DNA from 4 places in the Lysinibacillus sp. RS11 genome. Region 3 is predicted to be linked to each of the others. Evidence: riboswitches for the same ligand, from Rfam matches in the RefSeq annotation. Region 3 holds a riboswitch; each other region holds the start of a gene.

Region 1 (3,805 bases), 1.6 Mb from region 3:
AGTAGCTGTTGTAACAAATAACCATCATATTTAAAAGAAATTTCAAGCTCTTTTTCCTCCTCTGCTAATTGTAAGGCGAAAAGAGCGCTTGCCTGTTCTACTGCGAATAAATCTAGAGGATCCATCTGTAAATGGTGATCCATAACAATCAACAGTATTCCTATAACACCCCGCTCTATATGGATGGGAAACAAATAGCTTACATACATTTCATGGTTGATTGGTATATGTACTTGATGTCGCACGCACTGCTGAACAACTGTATGAAGATGCTCTGATTCTTGCTCTTTTAAAATTTCGGTTGCAAGCTTTGCTGTTGAAGAAGATGCGACAAGTAAATCGTAAAAATCAGTGATAATAGCTACAGACTGTCCTAGTAAGGAAGCGAGTGTATCAATCATTTCGTTTAGTCGACCTCGTGTTAAAGAGACACGTGTTAAAGCATTATAAATACGTTTAGAACGCTCATTTTGAGTAAATAATTTTGCGTTTTCGATGGCAATCGAGGACTGATTTGCAAATGCTTGTAGCATTGTTAAATCACTATTTTCAAACTGTGTATCTCCTGAAAAGTTAACAATCGTTAACACGCCTATACATGAATTACTTTTATCAAGAAGCGGAGCACAAACAGCACTTTTCGGGTAAGTAAAATCACCGACTGCTTTTGTATAGTTTTCTTCATACTGTGGAAATAAATCGGCCATGTTTTCAGTTACATCATCGCTAGAGTGGAATCTAAATGCCTTCTTTTGAGAGAACACTTTTCCAGTCATCCCTTCATTTGAGGCAAGGTGAATTTTCTTCAAGTAAGCTAGATCATAACCAATAGCATGCTTAGCAATTAGACGATTTGTTTCTGTATTTAACATAAACAGCACACCTGCATCAGCACCTTTAATCACATGGAGTACTTCACTAATAAGTTTTTCTAACACTTGGTCTATATCGAGTGTTGAGGTTAGGACCTGCGCAGCGTTAACCAAGCTCATTAATTGTTTTTCGGTATTTATCATAAACAGCTCCTCATGTGTATTGCTAAATTTTATTTTACAGTGCCATATAGAAGATAGCGAACTGTTAATTAGCGAAAAATAAAGAATCTGCTGAAAAAAGTAAGCAGATTCTTGTTATTAACCCTATTTATAGATGTTTTTGGAGTGATTAGTCGTTGCTTTCTTTGTAGCGATTACTTTTTTTACAATCGGGATCACGATAGGTGCTAATTTTACGGCGGTTTTAACAACTTTAGATACTTTCATAAAAATCCAGCTCCTTTGACTATTAGTACTACTGTTCAATGCCGTAATGAAACTTATCGGATAACGCGAACGGCTTGAACAATATTCCAAATGACGATTCCTAGAGTGATGAGTAAGTAAATTGCCATTGAAGCAAACCAGATGATAAGAAACGTAGTGCTGTCTGAGTTCGAGTCAAAATTGTTCAATGATAAGGTTGAGAAAATAAAGACGGCAAAGAAGATAATTCCAAACACGAATGGAATTAAATGTGATATAAGTGCTCGGATAGAGTTTTTCTTTACGTAGTCATCTTTTGAAACAAAGTACACTACTAATGGCACAATAACAGGTGCGAAAAAAATACTGAGATAACTAAAGGCAGATAAAGTTTTTTGGTTCTCCATAGTTGTACCTCCTTTTTTTATATTTACGCATGAAAAGCGGGAAAGTTTCAAAAAAAAGTTGGGAGAGGTTGTAATCATCACCATGTTTTCGTACAATGAGGTTGTTCAAATAATTTAGATGTAACGACCACAAGGGGAGCTGATGATGTCAGCTGAGACTGGGCACGTAATGCCTTGACTCTTTGAACCTGTAAGTTAACGCTTGCGTAGGGATGTGGATAGAAACTGACACTTTTACGATGTGAGGCTCTGTCCTGGCATCGTTTTTCTTTATACAGCCGAAAGCGTGCCGAATGAAGATGAAAGCATTTGATGTCAGATAGGGACATATCAGCGCATTTCTATTCCTTCTCTTGTATCCTACATCGGAACAAAGGAGAGAATAATATGGACAATAAACGATTATTAATGCTTGTGGAAATTGCGATATTCGCAGCGATTGGCCTTGTGCTCGATCAAGTTTCCTTTAAAGTATGGGCACAAGGTGGTTCTGTTAGCCTTGTGATGGTGCCAATTATTTTAATAGCATTCCGTTGGGGCCTTATTCCAGGGCTAACAACGGGCTTACTAATTGGTGTTATGCAGACAATGTTTGGTGCTACAATTGTACATTGGCTTCAAGGATTACTCGATTATGGTGTTGCCTTCACAGTAGTTGGTTTAGCAGCGGTTGTTCGCCAACCAGTGCTAGAAGCTGCCAAAAATTTAAACAAAACAAAAATGGCGCTTTATATTATTTTAGGAACTGTATTCGCAGGGTTTTTACGTTATGCTGCACATACAACTGCTGGCGCTGTATTTTTCTCAGAGTATGCTGGCGATCAAAATGCATGGATCTATTCAATCATCTATAATGGTACATATATGCTGCCAGCAACGATTTTAACAGCAATTGTCGGAGTCCTGTTATTTACAGCAGCTCCTCAATTAATGCAACGAAAATCATAATTATTATGCCCTTCACATGAGTGGAGGGTTTTTTTAGCCAGTTAGGGATGACATTTGTTGAAAAGTATACAATGTATATAAGTTGATCTTCGTTCCGACTGTACGCCCCTAGGAAAGCGCCCAGTCGGAATGGAAATCAACCACACGTTAAGATGATGAGCCTGTTTTTTAGCACTTTACAATTTATAATGGCATATAATAATTAAAGCGTTTAGCGTTTTTTGTATAAAAAGTTATGTTATATTAATGAATAGATATTAGATGAAAGGGACGTTAAAAAAATGATCGTAAAAACGCAAGAAGAGATTGAAGCCTTTAAAAAAATCGGCCGTATTTGTGCTGAAATTCGTGAAGCAATGAAGGCAGCTACAAAACCAGGAGTAACAACACTTGAACTAGATGAAATTGCAGGCCGTATGTTTGCTGAGGCAGGAGCAATTTCTGGACCTAAAGGGGAATATGATTTCCCAGGATACACATGTATTAGTGTGAATGAGGAAGTGGCACATGGTATTCCAGGTAAACGTGTGATTGAAGAGGGAGATATCGTAAACATTGATGTATCTGGTTCATTAAATGGCTACTTTGCAGATACGGGCATTTCATTTGTAGTTGGTAAAGGCTATGAAGATAAAGAAAAACTGTGTCGTATAGCTAAAAGTGCTTTTGATCGTGCGATGACAAAAGTAAAAGCTGGCTCAAAATTAAACCAAATCGGAAAAGCTGTTGAACGTGAAGCATATGCCAATGATTTAACAGTGATTATGAACCTAACAGGTCATGGTTTAGGTCGTTCGTTACACGATGAGCCAAATCATATTTTAAACTATTATGATGCATGGGATTCTACAATTATGAAAGAGGGTATGGTACTTGCAGTCGAGCCCTTCATCTCAGCTAAAGCGGAGCATATTGTCGAAGCTGGTGATGGCTGGACATTCGTTACGCCAGACAAATCATTAGTTGCCCAAATTGAGCATTCCATTATCGTTACAAAGGATAAACCAATCATTTTAACAACATTAGATGAAGAATAATATACTTAGTTATGTAAAGACTAAAAATCCTGCAAACCAATTTATTTTTGGTAGGCAGGATTTTTTTTAATAAATAATATACCGACAAGTAGCACACCACATAAAAATAAGGCTGCCGTTGTCACAAGTAGCTCATCCAAACCATTATGTAATGCGACTCCAACATAGGACC
Region 2 (3,805 bases), 1.5 Mb from region 3:
AAATAATAATAAGCTTTGGCAATAAACCAAACCCAAACCAAATGATTAATAACGGTGCTAGGACGAGCACAGGAACATTCTGCGACATAATGAGAATAGGGTAAAATAGCTCCCGAATAAACGTAAAACGATGTAATATCACAGCAACCGTTAGCCCGCACAATATCCCGATGGCAAGACCTAGAATTGCTAATTGAACAGTTGCTAATACATGCGGCAAGAACGTATCATACGATTGAAAGCCTTCTTTCAAAATGGCACTCGGTGCTGGCAATAACCAATGCGGAACGTCTGCAAAACGGACAATTAGTTCCCATATAGATAAGAGGAAGGCGATAAAAATTATCGTCCTTCCTTGTTTTATTGCCGACTTCATCAATGGTATTTCTCCGTTAACTTCTCCATTGTAATACCTGATGGCTGATATAAAATTTTCACTTGTGTAATAACATTGATCGCACCAAGTTCAATCATTTTAACATTCATTTTTTCAATGATTTGTAGCAACGACGATAGCTCACCCTCCATCGTCGTTTCGAGCGGGTGTACTTCATATTTCACTCCTGATGCGTCAATAATAGCAATTGCCGCATCGACATAAGGGATCACATCTTCATATTTTTCAGTTTTCGGGATAATTTGTACGCTTACTAATGAATTCGCCATACTATTTTGTCTCCTTTTTCGGTAAAAAGTCGTTTGTAAATGCTTGTTCTGCGTTAAATTCGCCCTCTAAAACCTTGTTGCTAGCCATCCATTTTGCGTAGTTTTCCCAAACAGTCAGCTTTTGCTCACCCCATTGAGCGGCATCGTCTTGATATTTATCTGCTAGCCATTCCTGACTTTTATGCACAAGCTCTTTATCTAAGTCAGGTACCGCTTCTAATAAAATATCAGCTGCCTCACTTGGATGACTTATCGCATATTCATAGCCCTTTGTAGTAGCAGCGACAAAGGCTTTTACCGTATCTGGATCATCCTTAATCATTTTTTCATTCGTAGCAAGTACAGGCGTATAATAATCAAGTTGATCGCTATAATCTGTTAAATAAAGCATGTTCAGCTTTTCACCACGAAGTTCTGCTTCAATGCCTGTCCATGCATAATAAATCCACGCAAAATCAATATCCTTTTGCATCATTGTGAAGAAATCTAAATCGCCTGCATTAACAATATCTAGCTTATTAATATCCGCATTTTCTGTTTGCATAAGTGATTGCAGGACAGCTTGTTCAACCGGTGCACCCCAACCACCATATGTTTTCCCTTCAAAATCTTTAGGTGACTTAATCCCTTTAGATGCAATTGACGCAAAGCCAGAAGTATTATGTTGAATAATCGCTGCAATTGATACTAAAGGTACACCCTGCACACGTGCCTGTGTAATTCCTTCCTGATAGCTTACACCAAACTGTGCCTTACCAGACGCCACTAGCTGATCAGCACCCGTTTCGCCAGGTAATAAAATCTCAACATCTAAGCCCTGTTCCTTAAAGTAACCAAGTTTCTCTGCTACATATAACCCCGTGTGATTTGTGTTCGGTGTCCAATCTAGCACGACCGATACTTTTTTTAATGCATTCGCATCGTTTTTATCCTTAGTATCTTTTGTCTCCTCTTTTTCGCTACAGCCCACAAGTGTTAAAAGCGCAGCCATTAGGATCAATAACCATTTTTTCATGCTGAATCCTCCTAGAAAGTAATTTGAAAGTGTTCATGAACGAATGTTTTAACCATAAGAAAGCGTATCCATAGTCAGTATGCACCCAAGGTTATCGCGTATAACAAAAACATAAAAAAACGCCTAGGATTCCCCCAGACGTTTTACAATCAGTATCAAAAACTTTCTTTTTTTGAATAGATGTTCCCTACGCTGGTACGAGCCAAATCAGGTTCAAAGGGTCAGCGTCTATCGGACACAATCTCAGCTGGCAACTACCAGCCCCCCTACATTCTTTCCATATGAACTTTTCGTGATTATTATAACCATACCTATCTTTAAAAGACAAGGCTCTATTTCATATTTAATGTAATGTCATTTCAGAAGGCAATGTGAAACACAGCCTTTATTCTATAATAACTTTATATATAAGTGTATACATTTGTGAGTACTCATTCGTTGTATAAGTGTAAGGAGGACCAACAATGAGAAAAGAAAATGAACTGACCTCCTATCTAATCCATTTAGGAGAGGAAGTGTTCAAACTATTACGAATGAAAGGAGCTAATAAAGAAGATGCAGAAGATATCATTCAAAACACCTTTTACAAAGTTTACACACTATTGGATGACCTAACTGAGACTAATCTGCGTCCATGGTTTTTTAGAGTAGCACTCAATCAGTATATTGACTTGAAAAGGAAAAAGGAGCATAAGAACATTTACATCACCAAGGAAATATATTCAAAGCTCCAACACATCGATGATCACTTTGATACGTTGCTAAATAAGGATGAAATTTTCTATTTATTAAAAGACATAAAAAAAGAATATAAAGAAATATTCTTTTTAAAGTATTACTATGATTTTTCATATGAAGAAATTGCTACTTTGTTAGATATTCAAGTAGATAGCGTCAAGCAAAAATTATATCGCGCACGTAAATGCATTCACTCAAAAACAGGAGGTACCTATTAATGGAAACTTCGTTAAATGTCGCTTTAAAAAAAGCTAAGCGAAAACAATTATTAAAAATTATCATCACTTCAATTATTGTAGTACTACTTCTCTGCCCTATCTTTTATAAAACCGGTAACTACTTTGCAGCAAAAAGTTCTAACAGACTGCACGAACAGCTTTTTTTACATAATGCTATTGCTGAACCTAATATACAAATCGACTCTCAAGTAACGAGTAATTCTTCCATGTTTGGTGGAAACATTATCACAAACCGTTCGAAGAATATTAATGGTTATGTCGTTCCATGGAGCACGCTTACAAGTTCATACGGTTGGCTTCGCCTCAATATTGATACGAACGAGTTAGTACCAGGGTTTTATTGGTCTGATACAGAGTACTATGAGTACGATAAACAGACAAAAACTAAATCAGCGACATTTTATCATCCATCCATTCAAAAATACTTTAACGATGTACCAAACGAACTCGGCGAAATTTCGCAACTGGAGAATCACGTTGCAGAAGTTGCCGTTTCTTTCAACAAACCTTATACATTACAAGAAATACAAGAGAAAATTCCTAGCAATTTAAACATCGTATGGTTATATATGACTTCCCGAATTACGGATGAAAGTAATGGACCTGCTGGTTTAGAGGTTTATGGCTTTGATCCAGCCGATTCACCGAAAGAGGCCTACGATGACTTTATTGATACACTTCAAGAATATGATGCGAATAAAAATGACGAAACCATCCAAGAGTTTTTAAATTCAAATAAAGATAAACGGTTTGAAGAAGTGAAAATTTTAGGGGTCATGCTCACTGGCAAAACAAATAATTTTAAAGCCTTAGAGAATCAAGATTTTATCCGTGGTGCTTCAGTAGGCGCCACTGCACCAATCGTTCCTTATATTAAGCCAGAAAAATAAAGTAAAATGACCAGATATCAAAGGTCTGATCGATCCCTAGATTATTCTAAAATAAATCTAGAGTGAAAATTTTACTGTTATAGTATGATAACGTTAAAGTTTTTTTCAGCATTTAGAAGATGATATTGAACTACGGAAAGAGGAAAGTATCTTTTTCTTTTATCTGGCGTCTTATAATGCTAACGTATATGTTATTTCTTTAGGCATGTGATGAAAAAGGGTTAACGGACTTCCCTTCATTTCTTAAAAATATTTTG
Region 3 (3,805 bases):
TCTAATATGCCTTACAGAACAGGGAGAAAATGTGGCAGAAGAATTATTGAAGATCCTTTCAATTGCTGAGAATGATGTTTTAGACGTACTTTCATTGGAAGAACAAGAGCAATTGAAACACATATTGAAAAAAGTATATGAAAATCGTTCGCCAAAATAAAAGGAGGTGGAAGCTATGTCACTATATCCTACGACTGAAAGAGAACCGAAATATTGGATTGGCGTGGTATCTCTTAATCATGTGCAAAAAGGGGTTGAGGGAGGATTCGGCCAGTTGTGTCATGGTAAAGAAAGACCTTTGAAACGAATGAAAAAAGGAGACTGGATTATATATTATTCTCCTAAAAACAGTTTAGATGGTAATGAACCTGTAAGAGCCTTTACCGCAATTGGAAGAATAAAAGACGAGCGAATATATGAGTTCCAAATGACAGAAAATTTTATTCCTTTTAGAAGAGATATAGACTTTTATAAAGATGCAAAGTCTGTACCGATAAAAAGGATCTTAGATTATTTAGAATTTGTAGAAGATAAATCGAAATATGGTTATAAATTCAGATTTGGTCATTTTGAAATAAGCAAAAAAGACTTTCTATTAATTGCTCATGAAATGGGATTGCCGTTGAAGTATGGATGAATTTAGTTGGATCAAAGCGTTACTTCTTAATGGCCATTAAGAAGTAACGTTTTTAAATTGTAACCAATCATTATTTAAGCAGGGTGTTAAGGTTAGTTACCAATACAGTCTTACGTAAATTGTTAGCAATGACAATGCCTAAGACAGCACCAATCGTACTGGATGTTAGAAAGGCTGGCATAAAAAATAATGCTGCCACGGATGTCCCCATTAATAAATGTGCATAGGGCACTGCAATGAGTGAGGCAATAATTCCTGTCCCGAATATTTCACCGACACCAGCTAGCCACATCTTGCCGCTATATTTATAGGCCAGAGATGCAAACAAAGCGCCAATGACACTACCAGGTATAGCTAATAATGAACCTGTGCCTGTTAAAATACGAATAATTGCTGTGACAAAGGCGACCATAACAGTAGGTACTGGTCCAAGAATGATAGCGCCAATAACATTAATGGCATGCTGTACAGGATAGGCACGCGCAATTCCCGTTGGTATTGAAACGAAGGTAGAACCTGCTACGGCAATTGCTACTAGTAGGGCCATGATTGTTAGTTTTCGAATTGACATAATTTACACTCCTTTGAAATATGAATTTAATCGTTAATACCGGTAAATTTGAAGTTCCGCCGGTAATGAAGAGAACTGCGCCGCTAAAACCGCGAGATGCGCCGGTAATCAAGAAAACTGCGCCGCTAAAACCATGAGATGCGCCGGTAACCAAGAGAACATCGCCGCTAAAACCATGAGATGCGCCGGTAACCAAGAGAACATCGCCGCTAAAACCATGAGATGCGCCGGTAATCAAGAAAAACTGCGCCGCTAAAACTATAAGTCCCACCGGTAACCTTGGATATAATGTTGCTAGATTGGCGAGCATTCTTAAGGTAAACTTACAAAAAAAGCCGCTTCCTAAAAAACAATAGGAAGCGGCCTTGCATTTACATATTAAAAAGCAAGTGTCGCCACTTCCCTCCGCTAGTGTGAACTAGATCAGGTTCAAAGGGTCCGTATTTGATAATATACGTCTCAGCCTTTTAAAGACTCCCCTAGTGGTAATAAAAAAATTTAATTTAATTCTATCTTATTACATAATAATGTAGCATACTACCAAAAATATTACTTTTCTGTCTATTTTGTATCAGGATGCAACAGGTGTGGTGCTTTTTTCATCGTCCAGATAAGGGCAAGGAAGAAGCAGGCCATTAAAATAATAGCTCCGAAAATATAAGGACTGTTCATATTCCAATCGAATAATATACCTGCTAATGCAGGACCAATCATATTACCGAGGCTCATATATGCATTGTTCAGACCAGCCGCAAAGCCTTGTTCCGTCTCAGCAAGCTTCGAAATCAATGTGTTGACAGCTGGGCGAATCAATGTCGTAGCTGTAGAGAAGACTGTCGCTACAACTAAAATAAGGGCAAAGCCAGACACAAATAAAATTAAGAAAATTGATATGGCTGCGATAAATAAATTGACTAACACTACTTTCATTTCGCCAAAGCGATTAAACAGTGGTGTAATAACAAACATTTGTACAACAACACCAAAAGCACCACCTACAACTAAGATAATAGCGATATCTGTAGGTGTGTAATTGAACTTTTCTGTAACAAATAACGATAATGTTGTTTGGAAGTTAGCAATTCCAAATGAAAATACCATCATAATAATTAGCATTACAAAGTAAGGCATATGTACTGAACGTACCATTTGCTTCCCAAGGTTATCTTGCTTCTGCATTTTTTGTGTTGTATTTGGCTTTTTAGAAGGTAATAAAAACAACGATAAAATTGATGCTAAAATAGCTGCAGTTCCAGCCGTATAGAATGGGAAATGTAAACTAACGTGAGATAAGAATCCGCCAATCCCTGGTCCGATCATAAAGCCTAGAGACATGGATGCCCCTAACATGCCCATTCCTTTACCACGTTCTTCATACGTTGTAACGTCTGCCACAAATGCCATGATAGGAGGTGCCACAAATGCGGAACCAAGGCCGCCTAAAAAGCGTGCCAAGAAGAGCATCCACACATCTGTAGAAAGCCCGAAACCAATTTGGGCAAGTCCTGTTACTATAAGACCGAAAATAATGAGATTTTTACGACCATATCGATCCGAAAGATTCCCAGCAATTGGAGAAAATACGAATTGAGCTAAGGCGAATGTTGCAATCAACATGCCAAGAATTTGTCCAGCGGCACCAAATAGTTTTAAATACTCAGGCATAACAGGAATAATAATTCCAATACTCCCCATTGCGATAAACATATTAAACATTAAAATATACAAAGCCGCCTTATTGGACTTCTGCTGGGTCATCGAATACCCCCTTCTTTAATCAAATATACTACAGTCTACCACAAGGCTTGTACCTTTGCTATTGACTAGAAGTCTGAAATAAGGGAATTGGCTACCGATCACCCTCGCTACTTTAGCCTTGGGAGGTATTTGTAGCTTCCTGAACGTTCACAGTCAACTGACTGCCAAGCTTTGAAGCAAACACTGATGGGGGAATAGCGAGTTTTTGGGCAAGACTGTTAGGCATATATTTTCATCTAAATTAGCAAAAAGCTGTTCTCAACGTTCGTAACGTGAGAACAGCTTTAACTTCTTTCAGCAGGAGTCGCCTACTTTTATAGGTGTTGGTATGAATACGAGGTTTAAGTTACTTTTCAGCGGGTGTCTAAACATCTGTACCTATCGCTACGCTTTCGTTACAGAAAACATTTGTAACTGCCGTTTCACTTTCGTTACAGAAAACATTTGCTGAAATAAGTTAAGCCTCCAGCCGATTCCTAACGCAATTATGCCGGGGCATAATTGATAGAGGTTATCGAATACTCATTTTAAATTCTAAAAACAGTTCATTGTATTTACCTAAATAATCAGGGCCTAAGTTTTTATAAACTTCTAATGTTTTACGTTGTTCTTCAGAAGGATAGAAACGCTCATCAGATACAACTTCCGGATCCATTAATTTCATTGCTGCAATATTTGGAGTAGAGTAGCCTACGAAATCAGCATTTTTAGCGCCTGTTTCGGCTTTCAGCATAAAGTTAATGAAGGCATGTGCACCATCAATATTTTTTGAAGTTTTCGGAATGACCATATTATCAAACCATAAGTTCGAACCTTCCTTTGGTACAGCAAAGTCTAGC
Region 4 (3,805 bases), 740 kb from region 3:
CTCTCCAGACAAAATGTTACAAGGTCGTATCTTTGCATATGCTGATGCACATCGCTACCGCTTAGGTGTAAACCACCACTCGCTTCCTGTAAACGCACCAAAATGCCCATTCCGTTCATTCCACCGCGATGGTGCTATGCGTTTCGATGGAAACCTTGGTTCAACTTTGGGCTATGAACCAAATAGCTACGGCGAATGGGAGCATAATTTAGACCATAAAGAACCTGACTTACGTATTGACGGTCATGCTGGTATCCACGACTTCCGTGAAGATGACAACAATTACTTCGAGCAGCCAGGTAAATTATTCCGTCTAATGTCGGCAGAAGAGCAACAACGCCTATTCGAAACTACAGCTAACGATATGGCACCAGTTGAGGAGTTCATCAAACGTCGTCACATCCTTCATTGCTATTTAGCTGATCCTGCATATGGTGAAGGTGTAGCAAAAGCGATGGGTCTTTCATTAGAAGGTATGGATCTTTCAAACCCATACGTAAAACAACCAACTAACGTTTAATTTATTTCAGCCTAGGCTTAATTGATATTTTCCACTTATTATTGATATCCAAATCCAACTTTTTACTCCATGCGAAGAGCAACTTCACATGGAGTTTTTTTACGTTTTAATGATTAAGAAAAGCTTGTGCCTAAAAAATAGACACAAGCCTTACGCTTTGCATTATTGATAAATCTGACTGCCCGCCTTTTTAAATTCCTCTGCCTTTTCCTGCATACCTTTATGAATAGCTTCCGTAGTATTCATATCTTTATCCTTTGCATAATTACGAATATCCTGCGAGATTCTCATACTACAAAACTTAGGTCCACACATCGAACAGAAGTGCGCTGTTTTCGCCCCTTCTGCAGGTAATGTTTCATCATGATATTCTACCGCTCGCTCTGGATCTAGCGCTAAGTTGAATTGATCGCGCCAGCGGAATTCGAAGCGTGCTTTAGATAATGCATCGTCACGCTGCTGTGCTCCCGGATGCCCTTTCGCTAAATCAGCTGCGTGTGCAGCAATTTTATACGTAATAACCCCTACTCGAACATCCTCCCGATTTGGTAATCCTAAATGTTCTTTAGGTGTTACATAGCACAGCATTGCCGTACCAAACCAGCCTATCATTGCAGCACCAATAGCTGATGTAATATGGTCATAGCCAGGAGCGATATCTGTTGTCAACGGCCCTAAAGTATAGAAAGGAGCTTCCTTACACACCTCTAACTGCTTGTCCATGTTTTCTTTAATAAGATGCATTGGTACATGCCCTGGTCCTTCTACCATCACCTGTACATCATGCTTCCAGGCAATTTGCGTTAATTCCCCTAGCGTTTCTAGCTCCGCAAACTGCGCCTCATCATTAGCATCTGCGATAGAACCTGGACGTAAACCGTCACCTAAGGAGAAGGCAACATCATATGTTTTCATAATTTCGCAGATTTCTTCAAAATGCGTATATAAGAAGCTCTCTTGGTGATGATATAAACACCATTGTGCCATAATCGAACCGCCACGGGACACTATACCCGTTACACGATTCGCCGTTAATGGTACATAGCGCAGCAATACCCCTGCGTGAATTGTGAAATAATCAACACCTTGCTCAGCCTGCTCAATCAACGTATCACGATACACTTCCCACGTTAAATCCTCTGCCACACCATTTACTTTTTCTAGCGCTTGATAAATCGGTACTGTCCCTACTGGCACTGCGGCATTACGGATAATCCATTCACGCGTCGTATGAATATGCTTACCAGTCGATAAATCCATAATGTTATCAGCGCCCCAACGGGTAGCCCACGTCATTTTTTCTACCTCTTCCGCAATAGAGGATGACACCGCTGAATTTCCAATATTGGCGTTAATTTTTACATGAAAATTACGTCCAATAATCATTGGCTCGGCCTCAGGGTGGTTAATATTAGAAGGTAAAATAGCTCGACCCGCCGCAATCTCTGAGCGCACAAATTCAGGATCTATGTTTTCGCGAATCGCTACAAACTCCATTTCTGGTGTAATAATTCCTTTTCGCGCATAGTGAAGCTGAGTTATATTTCCACCTTTCTTAGCACGTAGAGGTTTTCTAGATAAATCCGGAAAAACATTTTCTTGAATACGAGGATCATCCGCATTACGGAAACCGTTATCCTCTGGCTTGATTGTACGACCTTCGTATTCCTCGACGTCACCTCGTTCTCTGATCCATGCACTACGTAAAGTTGGCAATCCTTTCGTAATATCTACCTTATATGCAGGATCCGTATACGGACCACTCGTATCATAGACACGAACTGGCGCATTTTCCTCTTCACCGAAGCTACCTGTCGTTGGACTTAAAGCAATCTCACGCATTGGCACTAAAATATCTGGTCGTGATCCTTCCACATACACTTTTTTGCTTCCATCAAAATTTGACATAATCGTAATATTCTTTTCGCTAACTGTTGTCATGAACTATTTCGCTCCCGTTTTTACGTATTTTTATACAAGGACCAAATCTAGCTCACCCCTCAAAAAAACAAAAGCCGAATCCAAAATTTTTTTTGGATCCGGCTAAGAATGTAAAGGTATAGTTATCGCAAAGAGCTTATATTGCAATAAAGGTTAACTTTCCCACGCTGGTATGAGCCAGATCAGGTCCAAAGGGTCAAGAAACCTCTATGCGTTTCCCTCTCAGCCCGACTCATCAGACTCCCCTAGTTAATGCTATTAAGTTTGATGCTAGTGTAGCAGATATTGCTAAGAGATGGAAGCTTCATTTGATAATTTTTGGCTTATTACCCAAACGTGAGGTTGATTTCCGTTCCGACTGGGCGCTTTGTAGCTGTCGCTTTGCTTTCGCTACAGAAAACATTTGTTGCTGACGCTTCGCTTTCGCACAGATAAAACATTTGCCGCTGACGCTTCGCTTTCGCGCAGAGCAGAGCTTCCTGGGGGGCGTCCGATGAGCCGCTTCGCTTCGCTACAGGGTCTCGGGCCAATAGATGTTTTTTGCGCGAAAGCGTAGTGCTAACGTAGCGGCAGCAGAGGGGTTTGTTTGTGCGAAAGCGCAGCGACAGCAGCAGCACCGATGTTGGTCACGAAGGCATTATCACAGGACGTGATGTTTTTAGCCTTCGTTCCTCTATTGCTAATCCCCAAGGAGTCGCCCAGTCTCCACTCCAATCAACTATATATACGGCGTACGTTTTAACAAAATATTTTTATAAATCGGTAGTAAAGCCTCACACTCCAGAACGGCTGTCACTCTATCTTAGTCCGAAAACAACTAGCCGTTAGGTAAACAACAGTTCCGCTACATAAATCACAATTGTCACGGTAATACAGCTTACAATCGTTGAGAATAAAACAGTTTGTGCGGCAGTTGCCGATTCCACATCGTATTCTAATGCTAGACTAGAGCTATTACGTGATGTCGGGAAAGAACTAGCTATAAAAAGAGATTGTGCCACGACACCGTCTAAGCCAAGTGTAAAAATAATAAGTAAAGCTACAGCTGGCCCTATGATTAGTCGTGTAAAACAACTAATAAATACCGTCTTATTGAACATCGATTTGATTTCAAGCTGTGATAGCTGTGCCCCTAACGTTATTAACGCTACAGCGATAAAGCCATCTGCCACATGGTCTATCGGAATTTTTATAAACTGTGGAATAGTGATATCAAAATAGTTCATCGCTACACCAATAATAAGGGCATGAATAATAGGCATTTTGAGGAAATCTTTCACAATAGACATGCCTGATTTTGTTGAAGAAATTAAATTGTACAAGCCGTATGTATAAGTCGTCATA

What was found. A riboswitch is a leader RNA that binds a small molecule or an ion and turns the genes downstream of it on or off. The one in region 3 is predicted to bind thiamine pyrophosphate.
Region 1: linked by a shared signal. The riboswitch ahead of thiT (energy-coupled thiamine transporter ThiT) and the one ahead of thiW (energy coupling factor transporter S component ThiW) in region 3 are both predicted to bind thiamine pyrophosphate.
Region 2: linked by a shared signal. The riboswitch ahead of AB9L17_RS12695 (ABC transporter substrate-binding protein) and the one ahead of thiW (energy coupling factor transporter S component ThiW) in region 3 are both predicted to bind thiamine pyrophosphate.
Region 4: linked by a shared signal. The riboswitch ahead of thiC (phosphomethylpyrimidine synthase ThiC) and the one ahead of thiW (energy coupling factor transporter S component ThiW) in region 3 are both predicted to bind thiamine pyrophosphate.

What each region holds. Positions count from the first base shown of each region.
Region 1 is NZ_CP168124.1:4,176,486-4,180,290, reverse strand. It holds gene AB9L17_RS21685 (helix-turn-helix domain-containing protein) at 1-1,016, opposite strand, end outside; gene AB9L17_RS21680 (hypothetical protein) at 1,140-1,262, opposite strand; gene AB9L17_RS21675 (DUF4870 domain-containing protein) at 1,316-1,648, opposite strand; TPP riboswitch at 1,771-1,878, shown strand; gene thiT (energy-coupled thiamine transporter ThiT) at 2,036-2,596, shown strand; gene map (type I methionyl aminopeptidase) at 2,878-3,633, shown strand; gene AB9L17_RS21660 (tryptophan-rich sensory protein) at 3,675-3,805, opposite strand, start outside.
Region 2 is NZ_CP168124.1:2,493,052-2,496,856, forward strand. It holds gene AB9L17_RS12685 (ABC transporter permease) at 1-376, opposite strand, end outside; gene AB9L17_RS12690 (thiamine-binding protein) at 376-666, opposite strand; gene AB9L17_RS12695 (ABC transporter substrate-binding protein) at 668-1,681, opposite strand; TPP riboswitch at 1,849-1,959, opposite strand; gene AB9L17_RS12700 (RNA polymerase sigma factor) at 2,146-2,637, shown strand; gene AB9L17_RS12705 (sigma factor regulator N-terminal domain-containing protein) at 2,637-3,548, shown strand.
Region 3 is NZ_CP168124.1:948,784-952,588, forward strand. It holds gene AB9L17_RS04600 (MarR family winged helix-turn-helix transcriptional regulator) at 1-160, shown strand, start outside; gene AB9L17_RS04605 (EVE domain-containing protein) at 176-637, shown strand; gene thiW (energy coupling factor transporter S component ThiW) at 708-1,208, opposite strand; TPP riboswitch at 1,592-1,699, opposite strand; gene AB9L17_RS04615 (MFS transporter) at 1,770-2,966, opposite strand; gene AB9L17_RS04620 (ABC transporter substrate-binding protein) at 3,478-3,805, opposite strand, start outside.
Region 4 is NZ_CP168124.1:210,606-214,410, reverse strand. It holds gene AB9L17_RS01155 (catalase) at 1-520, shown strand, start outside; gene thiC (phosphomethylpyrimidine synthase ThiC) at 683-2,461, opposite strand; TPP riboswitch at 2,604-2,718, opposite strand; gene AB9L17_RS01145 (hypothetical protein) at 2,788-2,991, opposite strand; gene AB9L17_RS01140 (AEC family transporter) at 3,286-3,805, opposite strand, start outside.